3 regions of the Mesorhizobium sp. WSM4833 genome follow, and region 3 is predicted to be linked to each of the others. Evidence: riboswitches for the same ligand, from Rfam matches in the RefSeq annotation. Region 3 holds a riboswitch; each other region holds the start of a gene.

The links. A riboswitch is a leader RNA that binds a small molecule or an ion and turns the genes downstream of it on or off. The one in region 3 is predicted to bind cobalamin.
Region 1: linked by a shared signal. The riboswitch ahead of AC0L2D_RS01495 (CbtB domain-containing protein) and the one ahead of AC0L2D_RS13065 (ABC transporter ATP-binding protein) in region 3 are both predicted to bind cobalamin.
Region 2: linked by a shared signal. The riboswitch ahead of AC0L2D_RS11130 (aromatic ring-hydroxylating oxygenase subunit alpha) and the one ahead of AC0L2D_RS13065 (ABC transporter ATP-binding protein) in region 3 are both predicted to bind cobalamin.

The regions. Positions count from the first base shown of each region.
Region 1 is NZ_JBVVQG010000001.1:291,778-296,722, reverse strand. It holds gene AC0L2D_RS01505 (heparan-alpha-glucosaminide N-acetyltransferase) at 1-933, opposite strand, end outside; gene AC0L2D_RS01500 (MFS transporter) at 1,157-2,356, shown strand; cobalamin riboswitch at 2,413-2,617, shown strand; gene AC0L2D_RS01495 (CbtB domain-containing protein) at 2,654-2,833, shown strand; gene AC0L2D_RS01490 (CbtA family protein) at 2,849-3,619, shown strand; gene cobU (bifunctional adenosylcobinamide kinase/adenosylcobinamide-phosphate guanylyltransferase) at 3,612-4,127, shown strand; gene cobO (cob(I)yrinic acid a,c-diamide adenosyltransferase) at 4,129-4,743, shown strand; gene cbiB (adenosylcobinamide-phosphate synthase CbiB) at 4,780-4,945, opposite strand, start outside.
Region 2 is NZ_JBVVQG010000005.1:84,836-89,780, reverse strand. It holds gene AC0L2D_RS11135 (FAD-binding oxidoreductase) at 23-1,123, opposite strand; gene AC0L2D_RS11130 (aromatic ring-hydroxylating oxygenase subunit alpha) at 1,149-2,396, opposite strand; cobalamin riboswitch at 2,512-2,713, opposite strand; gene AC0L2D_RS11125 (DUF680 domain-containing protein) at 3,224-3,421, shown strand; gene AC0L2D_RS11120 (DUF680 domain-containing protein) at 3,501-3,701, shown strand; gene AC0L2D_RS11115 (DUF680 domain-containing protein) at 3,771-4,016, shown strand; gene AC0L2D_RS11110 (ABC transporter ATP-binding protein) at 4,096-4,945, opposite strand, start outside.
Region 3 is NZ_JBVVQG010000006.1:5,561-10,505, reverse strand. It holds gene AC0L2D_RS13075 (FecCD family ABC transporter permease) at 1-854, opposite strand, end outside; gene AC0L2D_RS13070 (ABC transporter substrate-binding protein) at 884-1,831, opposite strand; gene AC0L2D_RS13065 (ABC transporter ATP-binding protein) at 1,881-2,669, opposite strand; cobalamin riboswitch at 2,835-3,041, opposite strand; gene AC0L2D_RS13060 (AraC family transcriptional regulator) at 3,277-4,110, shown strand; gene AC0L2D_RS13055 (alanine racemase) at 4,116-4,945, opposite strand, start outside.

The DNA.
Region 1 (4,945 bases), on a different contig from region 3:
CAAATGCGCTTTCCACTCCGCAGTCTGATCGTTGTTGTAGAGCCTATCAAGCGTGGACTCGCCCTCGAGCGTATCGAGCATGCAGACACAGTAGCTCGTACAGAACTCGGTGTCGCGCGACTGCTCGCAGGACAGCTGACAGGTTTTGAGGAAATTCACCTGCGGGGTTTCGACCTGCGCCGGCATGATCTGCGAGAACAGCCAGACGCAGCCGATCAGCAGCGGCTGGTGGATCAAATAGAAAGCCAGGCTGTGCCGGCCGATGAAGACCAGCGGGTTGGCCAAGCGACCGGGCGCCAGATTGGCAAGCCTGGCAAGCAGGCCGGCACCTGCGGCGAGTTTCGTCACCGCGATGCCCGCAAGTACCGCGCCGAACCACGGAAACAGCGGAACGTAGTCGTTGGAGCGCGGATTGGTCGCCGACAGGCCGACCCACCACAGCCATGGGTGATCGAAGGCCTCGAAGCGCAGATAGACGGGGGCGGCGATAACGAGCGCGGCGACGACAAGCGTCAGCAGCGCCGGCAGGCGCAGGAAGGCCAGACCGAGCAGGCTGGCTAGCGCGATCTCGTGCAAGATGCCGAAGAAGATGAAGCCGTCCGGAGTGGCTATGCGGGTAACGACCGAAATCGCGATCGCGGCTCCGGCGACCATGGCGAACCGCTTCCAGAAGCCGTTCCAGCGGATTTGTCGGCCGTGGGCGAGATACAGGCTGACGCCGACCAGGAACAGGAAGGTCGAGGCGATGCAGCGCGCGTAGATCTTCCACCAGCCGAAGGCGGTCAGGCCGGGATCGGTGTAGCCGAAGAACTCCAGATCCCAGGTGAAATGGTAGCTTGCCATGGCGATCAGCGCGATGCCGCGCACGATGTCGATGGCGACGATGCGCTTTGGTCGATCCTGAACGGGCGCGGTCGGCGTTTGGATGCTCATGGTCTCGCATTCTGATTCAGCCCCGCTGGAGGACTATCACGGTTGCCCAGGACAAAAGAAGACCGGCAACCCTGCCGATAACGCCGGATCAGCCGCGGCATTGGGCCAGTGCCGGAAAGCCTTTGGCCGGCTTCGCTTTTGCCGGATGCACGTCGGTTTCCTCTTATTGGCGCTGAGGTCGCCACGGCAGATTTGACCCGGTGAATCTGCTTCGGGGAAAGCAATGTCCACCCATGTGCGCCATCCGATCTGGCTACCGGCCCTCAGGGCCGCGGACGCGCGCACCTTCGCTTCGCTCTATGCGGTCGAATCCTTCGCCCGCGCCACGGTGTCGAGCGTCATCCCGATCCAGGCTTACGAGATCCTGCACAACGAGCAGATCGTCTCGATCCTCTACACCGTCGTGGCGATGCTCGGCCTGTCGGTGACATTGTTCATGCCGATGCTGATCCGCCGTTTCGCCCGGCGCTGGGTCTACACGGCGGGCGCCTGCCTGCTGGCCATCGGCTCGCTGTTCTTCGTCACCGACACGCTTGCCGGGCAACTGGCCGGCATGCTGTGCCGGGTGATGGGCGCCAGCGCGCTGTCGATCACGCTCAACCTCTACATCATGGACCACATCCGCAAGACCGACTTCATGCAGGCCGAATCGCTGCGCATGGCGTGGTCGATGCTGGCCTGGACCGGTGGGCCGACGCTCGGCATCTTCCTCTACACGCGCTTCGGCGTCTATGCCGCGCATGGCGCGGTGGCCGTGTTCGCGTTAGCCCTGCTGGCATTGTTCTGGACCTACCGGCTCGGCGACAACCCGTCGATCCGTCCCGGCAAGACGCGACCAGCCAATCCGCTCGCCAATATCGGCCGCTTCATCGCCCAGCCCAGGCTCAGGCTGGCCTGGCTGATCGCGTTTGGGCGCTCCTGTTTCTGGACGACGTTCTTCGTCTATGGGCCGCTGTTCATGGTCATTACGGGTGAGGGCAAGCTAGCCGGCGGCCTGCTGGTTTCGGCCGGCAACGCGCTTTTGTTCATGGCGATTTTCTGGGGCAAGGCGGGAAAGCGCTTTGGCGGCCGCAGGACCATGACATTTGCCTATTTCGCCATGTCGGTCGCGCTTCTGGCGGCGGGCTTCGTCGGCGAAACCGTGCCGCTGCTGACCGGCGCCTTCCTGCTCTGCGGCGCCTTCTTCACCATTGCGCTCGACGCGCTCGGCTCGACCGCCTTCATGCGCTCGGTGCGCTCCTATGAAAGATCGCAGATGGCGGCGGTCTATCGCACCTATCTCGACTTTTCCGAGCTGACGCCGCCGCTGGTCTATTCGGTGGTGCTGGCCTTCTTCGGCCTGGGCTCGGTGTTCGTCACGCTCGGCCTGCTGGCGGCGGTCTGCGGCTTCGTGACGTGGCGCTATCTGCCGAAATCGCTTTGACCTTCATGGCGCATTCGCAACGGTCGCCGGCGGAATTTGGTTTGCCGGACGCGAGGATTCTGCCTATAGTCGCCGGTGTCGCCGGTTCCATTTTGGAGCCAAGAGGGAATGCGGTAAGGGCGGATTTCGCCCAATGCCGTGGCTGCCCCCGCAACTGTGTGCGGTAGTCCTCTCCATATGCCACTGAAGATTTTTCTTCGGGAAGGTGGGGAAGGACGCTGATCCGTGAGCCAGGAGACCTGCCGGCGACAGGAAACTGACTTCGATGCCCTCGGGTGGAGGGCGAAAGGACAAGACATGACTACCGCTTCCGTCTCCCTCGGCGCTTCCGTCTCCTCGCAGTCGCGCTTCATGCAGCTCGCGCTCGCCGCGCTGCTCGGCATTTTCGTGATGGGCTTTGTCGGCTTCTCGCATATCGATGCGGTCCACAATGCGGCTCACGACTATCGCCATTCGATGGCATTTCCCTGCCACTGACGAGGGGCTGACATCATGAACCTGTTTCGCAACGTCGTGTTCATCGCGGCGATCGCAGGGCTCGTGGCCGGCGTCGTTCTTGCCTGCATGCAGGCCTATGCGACCGTGCCGCTGATCCTGAAGGCGGAAGTCTACGAACAGGCGGGCGGCGGGCATCACCATGACCATGCCGCTCCGGCAGCAGCGAATAGCAATGCCATGAGCGCAGCCGCTCCGGCCCCTGCCGAAGCGACTGCTGCGGCGGAAGACGAGGGCTGGGCGCCGGCAGACGGTTTCGAGCGTTTCGCCTTCAGCGTGCTTGCCAACATCGTCACCGGCATCGGCTTCGGGTTGATCCTGGTCGCGGTTTCCGAATTCGCCGGCGGTATCGGTGGTTGGCGCCAGGGCGTGTTCTGGGGCTTGGCCGGCTTTGCCGTGTTCACGCTGGCGCCGGGCCTCGGCCTGCCGCCGGAACTGCCGGCCATGCCGGCCGCCGATCTCACCCAGCGCCAGATCTGGTGGTGGGCAACGGTGGCGGCAACCGCTGCCGGTCTCGGCCTGATCGCGTTCCGCAAGTCGCTGCCGCTGGCGATCCTTGCCGTCCTTTTGATCGTCGCACCGCATGTTGTCGGGGCACCGCAGCCCGACAGTTACGAGACGGCGATTCCGGAAGGGCTGCATCACCAGTTCGTGGTGGCGGTGACCGTGACCAATCTGGTGTTCTGGCTGGTGCTCGGCGCGGTTGTCGGCGTGGTGCGCGGCCGCTTCACCGGCACCGCGACCAGCCTGCGCGACAGCTTTGCCTGATCGCAAGACACTGACCTTCCTCATCGGCGGTGCGCGCTCCGGCAAGAGCGCGCGCGCCGAAATTTTGGCGACCGCCTTGCCGCCGCCCTGGACCTATATCGCCACGGCGCAAGCCTATGATGACGAGATGCGTGAGCGCATCGCGTTGCACCGGTCGCGGCGCGGCGAAGGCTGGACGACCATCGACGCACCGCTCGACCTCGCCGACGCGCTTGCCGCCTTGCCGGACGATCGGCCGGTGCTTGTCGACTGCCTGACGCTGTGGCTGACCAACCATATGCTGGCCGAACACGATTTCGAGCTGGAATGCCGGCGGTTGGCGCAGGTGCTGTCGCGGCCGCGCGGACCCTGGTTCGTGGTGTCCAATGAAGTCGGCCAAGGCATCGTGCCGGACAATGCACTGGCGCGCCGCTTTCGCGATGCCGCCGGCCGGCTCAACCAGCAGGTCGCGGCGATTGCCGATACGGTGCTGCTGATGGTGGCGGGGCTGCCGCTCAAGGTGAAATGATATGACCGATATCGACAATAAGGACGAAGAGCGCCACCGCGCCAAGATGGCCAAGCGCAAGGCGGTGCAGGATGCCGAGGTGGCGAGCAAGACGGTCGAGAAGGGATTGCTCATCGTCAACACCGGCCCGGGCAAAGGCAAGACCACGGCCGCCTTCGGGCTGGCGCTGCGGATGCTCGGCTACGGCAAGCGCGTCGGTGTCGTCCAGTTCATCAAGGGCAAGTGGCACACCGGCGAGAAGGACGCCTTCGCCGCCTTCGGCGACCGTGTCGTGTGGCACGCGATGGGCGAGGGGTTCACCTGGGAAACCCAGGATCTGAAGCGCGACATCGCTGCCGCCGAAGCCGCCTGGGCCAAGGTGCTCGAACTGATGGCCGATCCGTCGATCAGCCTGCTGGTGCTCGACGAATTGAACATTGCGCTGCGCTACGACTATCTCGATCTCGACAGAGTGGTTGGCGCGCTAAAAGCGCGGCGCGAGGGCCTGCATGTCGCTGTCACCGGCCGCAACGCCAAGCCGGCGCTGGTCGAGGCCGCAGACCTCGTCACCGAAATGAGCGTGACCAAGCATCATTTTTCCGCCGGCGTGAAAGCGCAGCAGGGGATCGAGTTCTGAGTGTTCCTCAACCTCCCCAGACGGGGGAGGGTGAGGTTAGGTCACAACGATGACAACGACCGAAACCAACCCGAACAGAGCGATCAGCAGATAGTCGGCGACGCGATAGAGTTTCAGCGCCTGCCTGATGTCGAGGCTGTCGGCTTCACGCCGCCCACCTTCGCCCATGAAGACGTCGTCGACCAGCACGCCGCCATAGAAG
Region 2 (4,945 bases), on a different contig from region 3:
AGTCTCTGACCGTGCCTGCCGGTCACGCCTCGATTTCAAGCGCCGAAAGCGGCTTCGAGCAACAGGCGAGGATAAAGCCGTCCTCGATTTCGTGATCGAGGATGCCGCCATTGTGGCTCATCTCGACGTCGCCCGCGACCTTCCTCACCTTGCAGGTGCCGCACAGGCCGAACTCGCAGGCGGCGGGAATCCGCACCCCCGAGGCGCGTGCCGTCTGCAGCACGGTCTGGCCGGCGACGCATTCGGCATCGACATCGGAATGCGAGAACCGGATCGGTGTCACGGCCTCCACGGTGGCAGCGGCGCCGTCTTCCGCCGGCGGCGAGAACGGCGCCGGGATCTCCTCCACGGCAGGCGCGGCAAAGCTTTCCTGATGGTATTTCGCCATGTCGAAGCCGGCGGCGTCCAGCATGCCGCGCACGGCGCGCATAAAAGGATCGGGGCCGCAGCAGAAAATCTCGCGCTCGCGGAAATCGGGCGCCAGCAATGGCAGCCGGATCGCGTCGATGCGGCCCATATGGCCGAACCAGCCCTCGCGGCTCGACCGCTCCTCGATCATGAAGCCGAGCGACAGCCCAGGCATGCGGCTGCCGAGCAGTTCGAGCTCCTTGCGGAAAATGATCTCTTCCGGGCGGCGCGCGCAGTTGACGAAGCCGACATCGGTCCATGGCGCGCAGTCGTTCAGCCAGCGCAGCATCGACATCATCGGCGTCACGCCGGAACCGGCCGAAATGAACAGATATTTGGCGGCCGGGTGGCTGTGCAGCGAGAAGTCGCCGGTCGGCCCATAGGCCTTGACGTGCGAACCGGGCGTCAGATGGTCGAACATCCAGCGCGTACCGGTGCTGCCCGCCTGCGCCTTGACCGTCACCGCGATCGAGAACGGCCGCGACGGCGAGGACGACAGCGTGTAGGTGCGCATCAGCGGCCCGTCCGATGTCGGCAGTTCCAGAGTCACGAACTGCCCCGGTTTGTAGCGGAACCAGGTCTGGTTGTCGGAGCGGAAGGTGAAGGTCTTCACGTCAGGCGCTTCGTCGCTGACGCCGATCACTTCCAGCACCTGCAGCCTGTCGTTCCAGGGCGTCATCTGGTCGAGATGGCGATAGAGGCCAAGGTCCGTCATCGCATTCATCCTCTTGTCCCCTGGGCTAGGCGACGCTGCGCAGGGCCGGCCGGCCGCCTTCGGCAAGGCGCGGCCCGATGAACGACGCGTACCACTCGACGAACTGGATCACGCCGCCCTCATGCAGCTCCGAATAGGGGCCTGGTTCATAGGCCGGCGACAGGATCCCGAAGGCGTTTTCCTCGACGATGCGGCGGTCCTGGTCGTTGGTCTCGGTCCAGACATGGGTGAGTTCAGCGAGGTCGTAGTCGACGCCTTCGACCGCATCCTTGTGGACGAGCCATTTCGTTGTCACCGCGGTTTCCGTGGCACTGATCGGCAGCACGCGGAAGGTAACGGCGTGGTCGCCGAGGATATGGTTCCAGGTCGTCGGATAGTGATAGAGCAGCAAGGAGCCGATGCGGTCGGTTGAAACGCTGTCGGACAGGTTCTTCTGGACCGCCCGTTTTCCCGTCATGGTGTAGCTGACGGCATCGCGCAGCAGCGGCGCGCGGGTGGCGCGGTACTGCCCTGCCGGATCGATGCGGAATTTGCTCGGCAAGCCTGATGCCTCGCATCTGGCCCAGTGTGCGACCATTTCAGGGTCGCTGTCGGCGCCATGGACGCCGGTTATGGTTGGAGCCTCGGGGAAGGTCTTGCACAACTCGGGATGATTGGCGGCGCAGTGGTAGCACTCGCGGTTGTTTTCCCAGACCAGCTTCCAGTTGCCCTTCTCGACGATCGTGCTCTCGAAGGCGATCTTTGCTTCACGCAGCCGGTGCGGCAAAAGATAGGGTTCGATCATCGCCCGCATCGGCGCGAAATCTGCCGGTTCCTTGGCCAGGCAGATGAAGATGTAGCCGCCGACGCTCTCGCAGGCGACCGGCTTCAGGCCGAAATCACTCTTGTCGAAACCGTCGGCCATCTGGCGGGCAAACAGCAGGCGGCCGTCCAGCTCGTAGGTCCACTGATGATACGGGCAGACGAGCTTTGCCGCGGTACCCTTCTCCGTGTTGCACACGCGGCTGCCGCGATGGCGGCAGGAATTGTGGAAGGCGTTGATCTTGCCGTGCTGGTCGCGGACAAGGACGACCGGATAATCGCCGACCTGCACGGTGATGTAGCTGCCCGGCTTCGGCAGTTCGCAATCATGGCCGATGAACAGCCAGTCGCGATACCAGATCAGCTCCATGTCGAGCTTGAAGTAGTCCGGATCGGTGTAGAAGGGCTGCTCCAGCGAAAAGCCTTGCCGGCGCCCCTTCAGGAGCCTCAGCATGTCGTTGCGGATATCCATGTCCTGTCCTCGTTCCTAAGGACTGAACTGGTGGTGACGGAGGAAGGATTGAAACGCAGGCCGGCTGTGTGCCGGACATGCGCTATCCACCTCTTGACCGCCCACCGCGATCAGTCGAGTCTAAAAATCTCGGGCTGGTTTCCGGGCTCTGGAGTTGTCCTTGCGGACCATCGCGACACCTTCCCAGGCGGTTGCCCAGTGGTCTCCCGTTGCGACTTGAACTCCACCACCGTTGCGGGGGCAGCGCCGGATTCTGACCGGCTTCCCAATTCTCCGCCTCGTCGTCACGAAGCGGCACCTGAGATGGTATGATCTAACCACGATCGCGGGCGCGCCGTCGGCATGAAAACGACATCGTATCCATGCGGCGCGACACGGCATGCGAAACGCTACTGCAGATCGTCGCGGGCCGAGATCCCACCTCCCGGGCGGCCATTTGCCGGCTGCGATCTTCCCGAATCCGACCCTTCGCGGGGGTCAAAAAAGGTTAATGGTTTCGAAAAGTGACTATTAGCTCGCCCTAAAATCGAACCGAACGGTTCGTTTCTGTTGACGGTGCGTGCAGGACGGTGTGAACGCTGGGCCTCTGAAACAGTCGGTGATCCATCAGGTGGCTACAGCTAACGCACTGATATGAAGAAGAAAAATGCATCCTTAGATTCCATTGGCACAATTTCAAGGTGTGGATTCATGGTCCACACGGAACAACTTCGTGATTGGAAAAGACGACCTTGCCCTCCCACATCGGGGCTGTCCGAACGACGCGATTTCATTTCCAAGACACGCCGCTAGACGGACGGAAAAAAGACGATACTGGAGTACCAAAAATGAAAAAGATCATTCTCACTGCCGCAGCCCTTCTGGCCATTTCCGGCAGCGCCTTCGCTGGTAGCGACCACTACGGTTCCAACGCCGCGGCAGCCACTGCTGTCGACAGCTCGTACACCGCTTCGACCAAGAAGTCGGAACCGGCTGCTCAGGCGCCTGCCCAGGGTGCTGACCGCAACCTCTTCGGCAACAACTAACAGCCGATTCCCAGTTTCCCGGTCGACGGCGGGCTCGCCCGCCGCCCTGGCGAAATTCAGACATTCAGGAGTATTCAAGATGAACAAGATCCTCATTGCTGCCGCCGCCGTTCTGGCCATCACCGGCAGCGCTTTCGCGGGCAGCGACAACTACGGTTCGAACGGCCCGAACCAGCCTGCCGCCGCTGTGGACCAGTCGTACACGGCTTCCACCAAGACCTCGGAACCGGCTGCCCAGACGCCCGCTCAGGGCAGCGACCGTAACCTCTTCGGTCGCTAACAACCAATTTCGCAACCGACGGCAGCTGTGTCTGCCGTCCTGGCGAAATCCAGAATTCAGGAGACTAAAATGAACAAGATCCTTATTGCTGCCGCCGCCGTTCTGGCCATCAACGGCAGTGCCTTCGCCGGCAGCGACAACTTTGGCTCCAATGGTGCCAATCAGCCTGCCGCCACGACTTCGGTCGACAGCACGCGCACCTCTTCGGTACGCAACACCGGCTCGCCGGTCTACAAGCTGCTGAACTCGTCGGGTGACACCACCCAGAAGTCTGCTCCGCAAGGTGCCGACCGCAACCTCTTCGGCAACAACTAACAACCGAAGTCGATCTCCAAGTCAAAGAGCGGCGGGCCCGGCCCGCCGCTCTTTTTTGTGCCTGACACGGTAATTGCGGTTAAGCCGCCTTTGCTTCCACTTCATGCAACGCGAAAGAACGTCCATCCGCGTCGAAGATATGCAGGTCCTCGCCATTGGCGCTCAGCCGCAATGTCGAGCCGCGCTTGACCTCGACATTGCCGGGCAGCTTGGTCACCAGCGGCAGATCGGCGCGGCCGATGTCGACATAGACAAGCTGCACCTCGCCGAGTTGCTCGACATAGTCGACCGTCCCCTCGAACAGATAGTCCGCGCCGCTGGCGATGATCAGGTCCTCCGGCCGCACGCCAAAGCTCACCGCGGCGCCCTTTGCCGAAGCCGGCGTCGCAATCGGCACGGTCGCCTTGCGTCCGCCGACATGGCTGACGACGGTCGGGTTTCCGGTCTTTTCGATGGTCGCCGGCAGGATGTTCATGGCCGGCGAGCCGATGAACTGGGCAACGAACAGATTGCCGGGCTTCTTGTAGAGGTCCATCGGCGTGCCGACCTGCTCGATATGGCCGTCCTTGAGCACCACGATGCGGTCGGCCAGCGTCATCGCCTCGACCTGGTCGTGGGTAACGTAGATCATGGTCGTGTTGGGCATCGATTCCTTGAGCTTGGCGATCTCGATGCGGGTGGCGACGCGCAGCGCGGCGTCGAGGTTCGAAAGCGGCTCGTCGAACAGGAACACCTTCGGATTGCGCACGATGGCGCGGCCGATGGCGACGCGCTGGCGCTGGCCACCCGACATCGCCTTGGGCAGGCGGTCGAGATATTTGGTCAGCTGCAGGATCTCGGCGGCCTGGCGCACGCGGCGGTCGATCTCGGCCTTGTTCTCTTTGCCGATCTTCATCGAGAACGCCATGTTGTCGTAGACGGTCATGTGC
Region 3 (4,945 bases):
CCGAAGACGGCGCAGCTGGCAACCAGGCGCAGATGCAAGGGGCCTGCCAGCGGCCGCGACAGATGCGGGATCATCAGCCCGACGAAGCCGATGACCCCGGCGACAGAGACCAGGATCGCCGTCGAGAAGGCGGCGACGAGAAACGTCATTCGGCGCATGCGCGCCACTGGCACGCCAAGGCTTTCGGCGGCGTTTTCGCCGGCCAAGAAGGCATCGAGCCGGCGGTGGTTCCACAGCGCGTAAGCCAGAATGGTGCCCGCACCCAGCGCGCCCAACCAGATATTGTCCCAGCGCGCCAGGCCAAGGCCGCCCATCGTCCAAAACAACACGGAGTGGGCGGCGCGCTGGTCGCCGGCAAAGACCAGGTAGTTGGTCAAGGCGGTGAACATGAAGGACACGGCAAGGCCGGCGAGGATCAGCCGCTCCGGCCCTTGGCCCCTCACCCGCGCGACCAGCAGCAGGACGACGCCGGCGGCCAATATGCCGCCGGTGAAGGCCGCGACCGGCAACGTCCAGATGCCAAAGCTGTCGCCGAAGACGGTGATGACGGAAACAGCACCGGCGGCGGCGCCCGACGACAGGCCGAACAGGAACGGATCGGCGAGATCGTTGCGGGTCACTGTCTGCAGCAGCGCGCCGACTACGCCGAGGCCCGCGCCGACGCAGATGGCCAGGATCGTGCGCGGCAGCCGCAGATCGACGACGATCTTGCCGACCGGCCCGGACACGTCGTGCCCGCCTAAGCCGATTGCGCGGCCAAGCGCTGCTACAACGTCGGCCAGCGGGATCAGCGTCGAGCCATAGGCGATCGACAGCAGAGCGAGAGCGGCGATCGCCGCCGCTCCCGCCAGCATGGCCAACGCAAATGCCGGATGGCGCAAGCTCAAAATGCTTCCGGGTGCATGGCCTTGGCGATCTTGTCGATCGCTTCGATGTTGGCGGGTCCAGGCGTCAGCTCGGCGTAGCGGAGGGCGACGAAGCGCTCGTTCTTGACCGCGTCGGTCTCCTTCATGGCCGGATGCGCTTTCAGGAAATCGAGCAGCTTCCTGTAGCCGCCACCGTCCTGGTAATCGAGCAGGATGAGGAATTGCGGATTGCGCGACGCCACCGTTTCCCAATCTGTGTTGCCCCAGCTGGTGTCCATGTCAGCCATGATGTTGTCGCCGCCGGCGGCAGTTATCATGGCGCTGGGGATGGCGAACTTGCCTGCGGTGAACGGCTTGTCCTCGCCGGAATCGTAGAGGAACACCCGCGTGCCCTTGGCGCTGCCGACCTTGGCGGTGATGTCGGCGAGCTGCGCCTTCCAGCCAGAGACAAGCTTTTCCGCCTCTGTCTCCTTGCCGAAGATCTTGCCCAGCTTTTCGACGTCGCCATAGAGCAGGTCCATCGAGGCGGCGGGGCGGCTCTTGTCGAGATGGACGCAGCTTTCCGTCAGCACCAGCGTCTTGATGCCGTGCGGGGCAAGCGTGTCGGGCGTCACCTCGCCACCCGGCTTCATGCCGTAGTACCAGCCGGCGAAGAAGAAATCCGGCTCGACGGCCACGAGGTTTTCGAGCGTCGGATATTTCGGCGCCAGCTCCGGGATCGAACCCTGCTCTGCCTTGAATTCGGAACCGACCTTGTACCATCCGGTGATGCCCGTCAGGCCGACGATTGACGGCTGCAATTTCAGCGCGAAAGCCATCTCGGCCATGTTCAGATCATGGATGACAGCGCGCTTCGGCGGCGCGTCGAAGGTCAGCGGCTTGCCGCAGCTGTCGACGGTTACCGGGAAGGCGAAGGCGGTCGAGGTCAGCAGCGAGACGGCAAGCGAAAAAGCGAGGCGTTTCACGGGTATGCTCCTTGTGGGTGGGATCGGGTCGACTATGGAACGGCTTCAATCACGACGGCGGCGCGGCACGGTTCGGAACCTCGAACACCGTCAACTCTCGATCCTCGGTCGGATGGCGCAGGCGCAGCACATCGATGCCGAAAATCTCGCGGATCAGCTGTTGGGCCAGCGCTTCGCGCGGTGCGGCGAGCGCTTGCAGACGGGCATGGTTCATCACCGCCACCCTGGTGGCGAAGGGTGCTACCAGCGCCAGATCGTGCAGCACCGCGATCACCGTCATCTCAAAGCCTGCCACGAGGTCGAGCAGTTCGCCGCGGGCGCGCGGGTCCAGATGGTTGGTCGGTTCGTCGAGGAACAGGATTTTGGGCTGCTGGGCGATGGCGCGCGCCAGTTGGGCGCGCTGGCGCTCGCCGCCCGACAGCGAGCCGACGGTGCGGCCAAGCAGCGGCAGCAGGCCGGTCCGGCGCAGCGCATCGACGACAATGTCGCGTTCCTCGCGCCTGCGCCTCAGTCCGGCGTGCGGGACCCGGCCAAGCTCGACATAATCGATCACCGCCAGCCGTGGATCGGGCTGGTCGGTCTGGCCGACAACGGCGATATGCAGCGCCCGCTCGGCGGCCGAAATCCTGTCCAGCCGCCGCCCGCCAAGCTTCACCTCGCCGGAACTTGGCCGCAGCATGCCCGACAGCATGCGCAGCAGCGTCGTCTTGCCGGCGCCGTTGGGACCGATGATGGCAAGGCGATCGCCAGCGGCCACCGAGAAGCTGACCGCCTGGACCAGATTCCGCCCATTCGCCATGGCACAGAGGTCATGGGCTTCGAGAAGCGCTGCGCTCATCGGCTGCAGCCCGCCGGATTGCGGGGACGGCAAAGCGTGCGCATGGTGATGCGATGATCGATGGAGCCGTCCAACTTTCCGTCACTTTCCAAAACTGGCGACGGAAGGAAGCTGGCGAAGCGGCCGACAAGACCGGGACTCGCGTTTCCTCCCGGCACACCCCGTCCGGTCAACTCAGTGATGGCAGGTCTCCTGGCTCGCGGGTCGTTGCGCCATCCTGCCTTCCCAGCCTTGCCGGCCAGTGGCATTCACGGATTTTGCTAGCCGCTTACAGTTGCGGGGGCAGCCACGGCCTCGACCTGAACAGGCCTCACCGTGTTCCCTTTTCACCCCTCGCCTTTCGGCTCGGGGACCATCACCACTTCAGCGTAGATTTCCACCAAACGCTTCGCAATGGATTTCTCGGACGAAGTGGTGGGCCAGCTAACGGAAACAGGCATTGCACGCTCACTTTATGTAATAACATAACATTCTTAGGAGATGACGCGGCCCGCTGTCAAGCGAAAGCCCATGGGATCGGCGCAGATTGCACGGAATGCGCAATTTCGATCAAACTGGCCGCGCCAGGAAACGCCAAGATGATCCGGCCAATGCGAAAAGGAGCCCCATGAACCCGACCGAGAAAGCGCTGTGGTTCGTCGAGAGCCATCTGCCGGAGGCGATCTCGCTTGACGATGTCGCGCAAAGCAGCGGCGTGTCGCGTTTTCATGTGACGCGCGCCTTCGGCGCCGCAACCGGCCGCTCGGTGATGGGTTACATGCGCTCACGCCGGCTGACCGAGGCGGCGCGCAAGCTGGCCGGCGGAGCGCCCGACATCCTCGCCGTCGCGCTCGACGCCGGCTACAACTCGCATGAGGCGTTCACCCGTGCCTTCCGCGATCAGTTCGGCACCACGCCGGAACTGGTGCGCGCGCAAGGCTCGACCAACAACCTCGACCTCGTGGAGCCGATCCTGATGGACCAGTCCTTCCTCACCAATCTCGAACCACCGCGCTTCGAGACCAGCCGGCCGTTCCTGATCGCCGGCCTCGGCGAACGCTACAGCTGTGAAACCAGCGCCGGGATTCCGATGCAGTGGCAGCGTTTTGCACCCTATATCGGCAACATCCCCGGCGAGATCTCAGGCGTTTTCTACGGCGTGTGCCTTAACGGCGACGACGCGGGCAATTTCGACTATGTCGTCGGCGTCGAAGTGTCCGGCTTTGCGGATCTGCCGAAGGACTTCTATCGGGTGCGGGTGCCGGCGCAGAAATATGCGGTGTTCTCGCACCGCGAGCACATCTCATCCATCCGCCGGACGATCAACACGATCTGGAACAGTTGGCTGCCCGACTCCGGTCACGAAATCGCGGATGCACCGGAATTCGAGCGCTATGGACCGGAGTTCGATGCCCACAGCGGCAATGGCGGGCTGGAGATCTGGGTACCGGTGAAGGGGTAGCTCGATCACGCCATCGGCAGCGCCGGCCAGCGATCGATGACCTTTCCGCCGGAAAACACGGCGATCGACCCGAATTGCTGCAGCACGGCCTCGCTCTGCGTCGGCCTTAGAAACGCGTAGTCGCCTGGCCTTGCGGTCGCATCGGCAGGCAAGCCCATGAATTGCTGGTTGGAGGACAGGCCGAGCAGGCCGTTCGTCTTCATGCCTTGGGGGAAGACCGGCTCGGCCATCCACTTGCCGCCATAGAGATAGCAGCCCTTGCGCGGGAAGCGGCCGAGCGCCTGCAGCAGGCGGGTGACGGCCGGCGGGCCAGGCAGCATCGGCTCGACCACTTTCAGGATCGGCGTAGCGATGAAAGCCGCCGGCTGGAAGCCGTCGAGGCCTGGCGTATCGAAGTCGCTGGGCAGCACGAAGGCCGAGCCCATCGACACTTCATTGGCCGCGCCGCCACGATGAAGCAGTGCGGTCTTGCTGCCGCCGATGTTGAGGATACGGCGCTGGTCGGCGCCGAGACAGGCGACGAACGCCGCAGCCTGCGCCGACGCCTCCGCCAATGCCTTTGCCGGTCCGCCGAAAAGGCCGGGAATGAGCGGCGCATGCGCCTCGTAGGCCATGACGCCTTCGCAATGCAGCCGGGCCGGCAACGCGCTCAACGCCTTCGACAAGGCCGCGGGATCAGCAAAGCCGCCGCGATGCAGCCCGACATCGATCTCGAAAGCGATGCGCAGGCCGATGCCGAGTTCGTCAGCGAGAGCACCGTATTCCGCCAGTCTCTCCTCGCTGTCGATCAGCCAGCAGACACGCGACCAGTCGGCATCATCCTTCACCAGCGCAG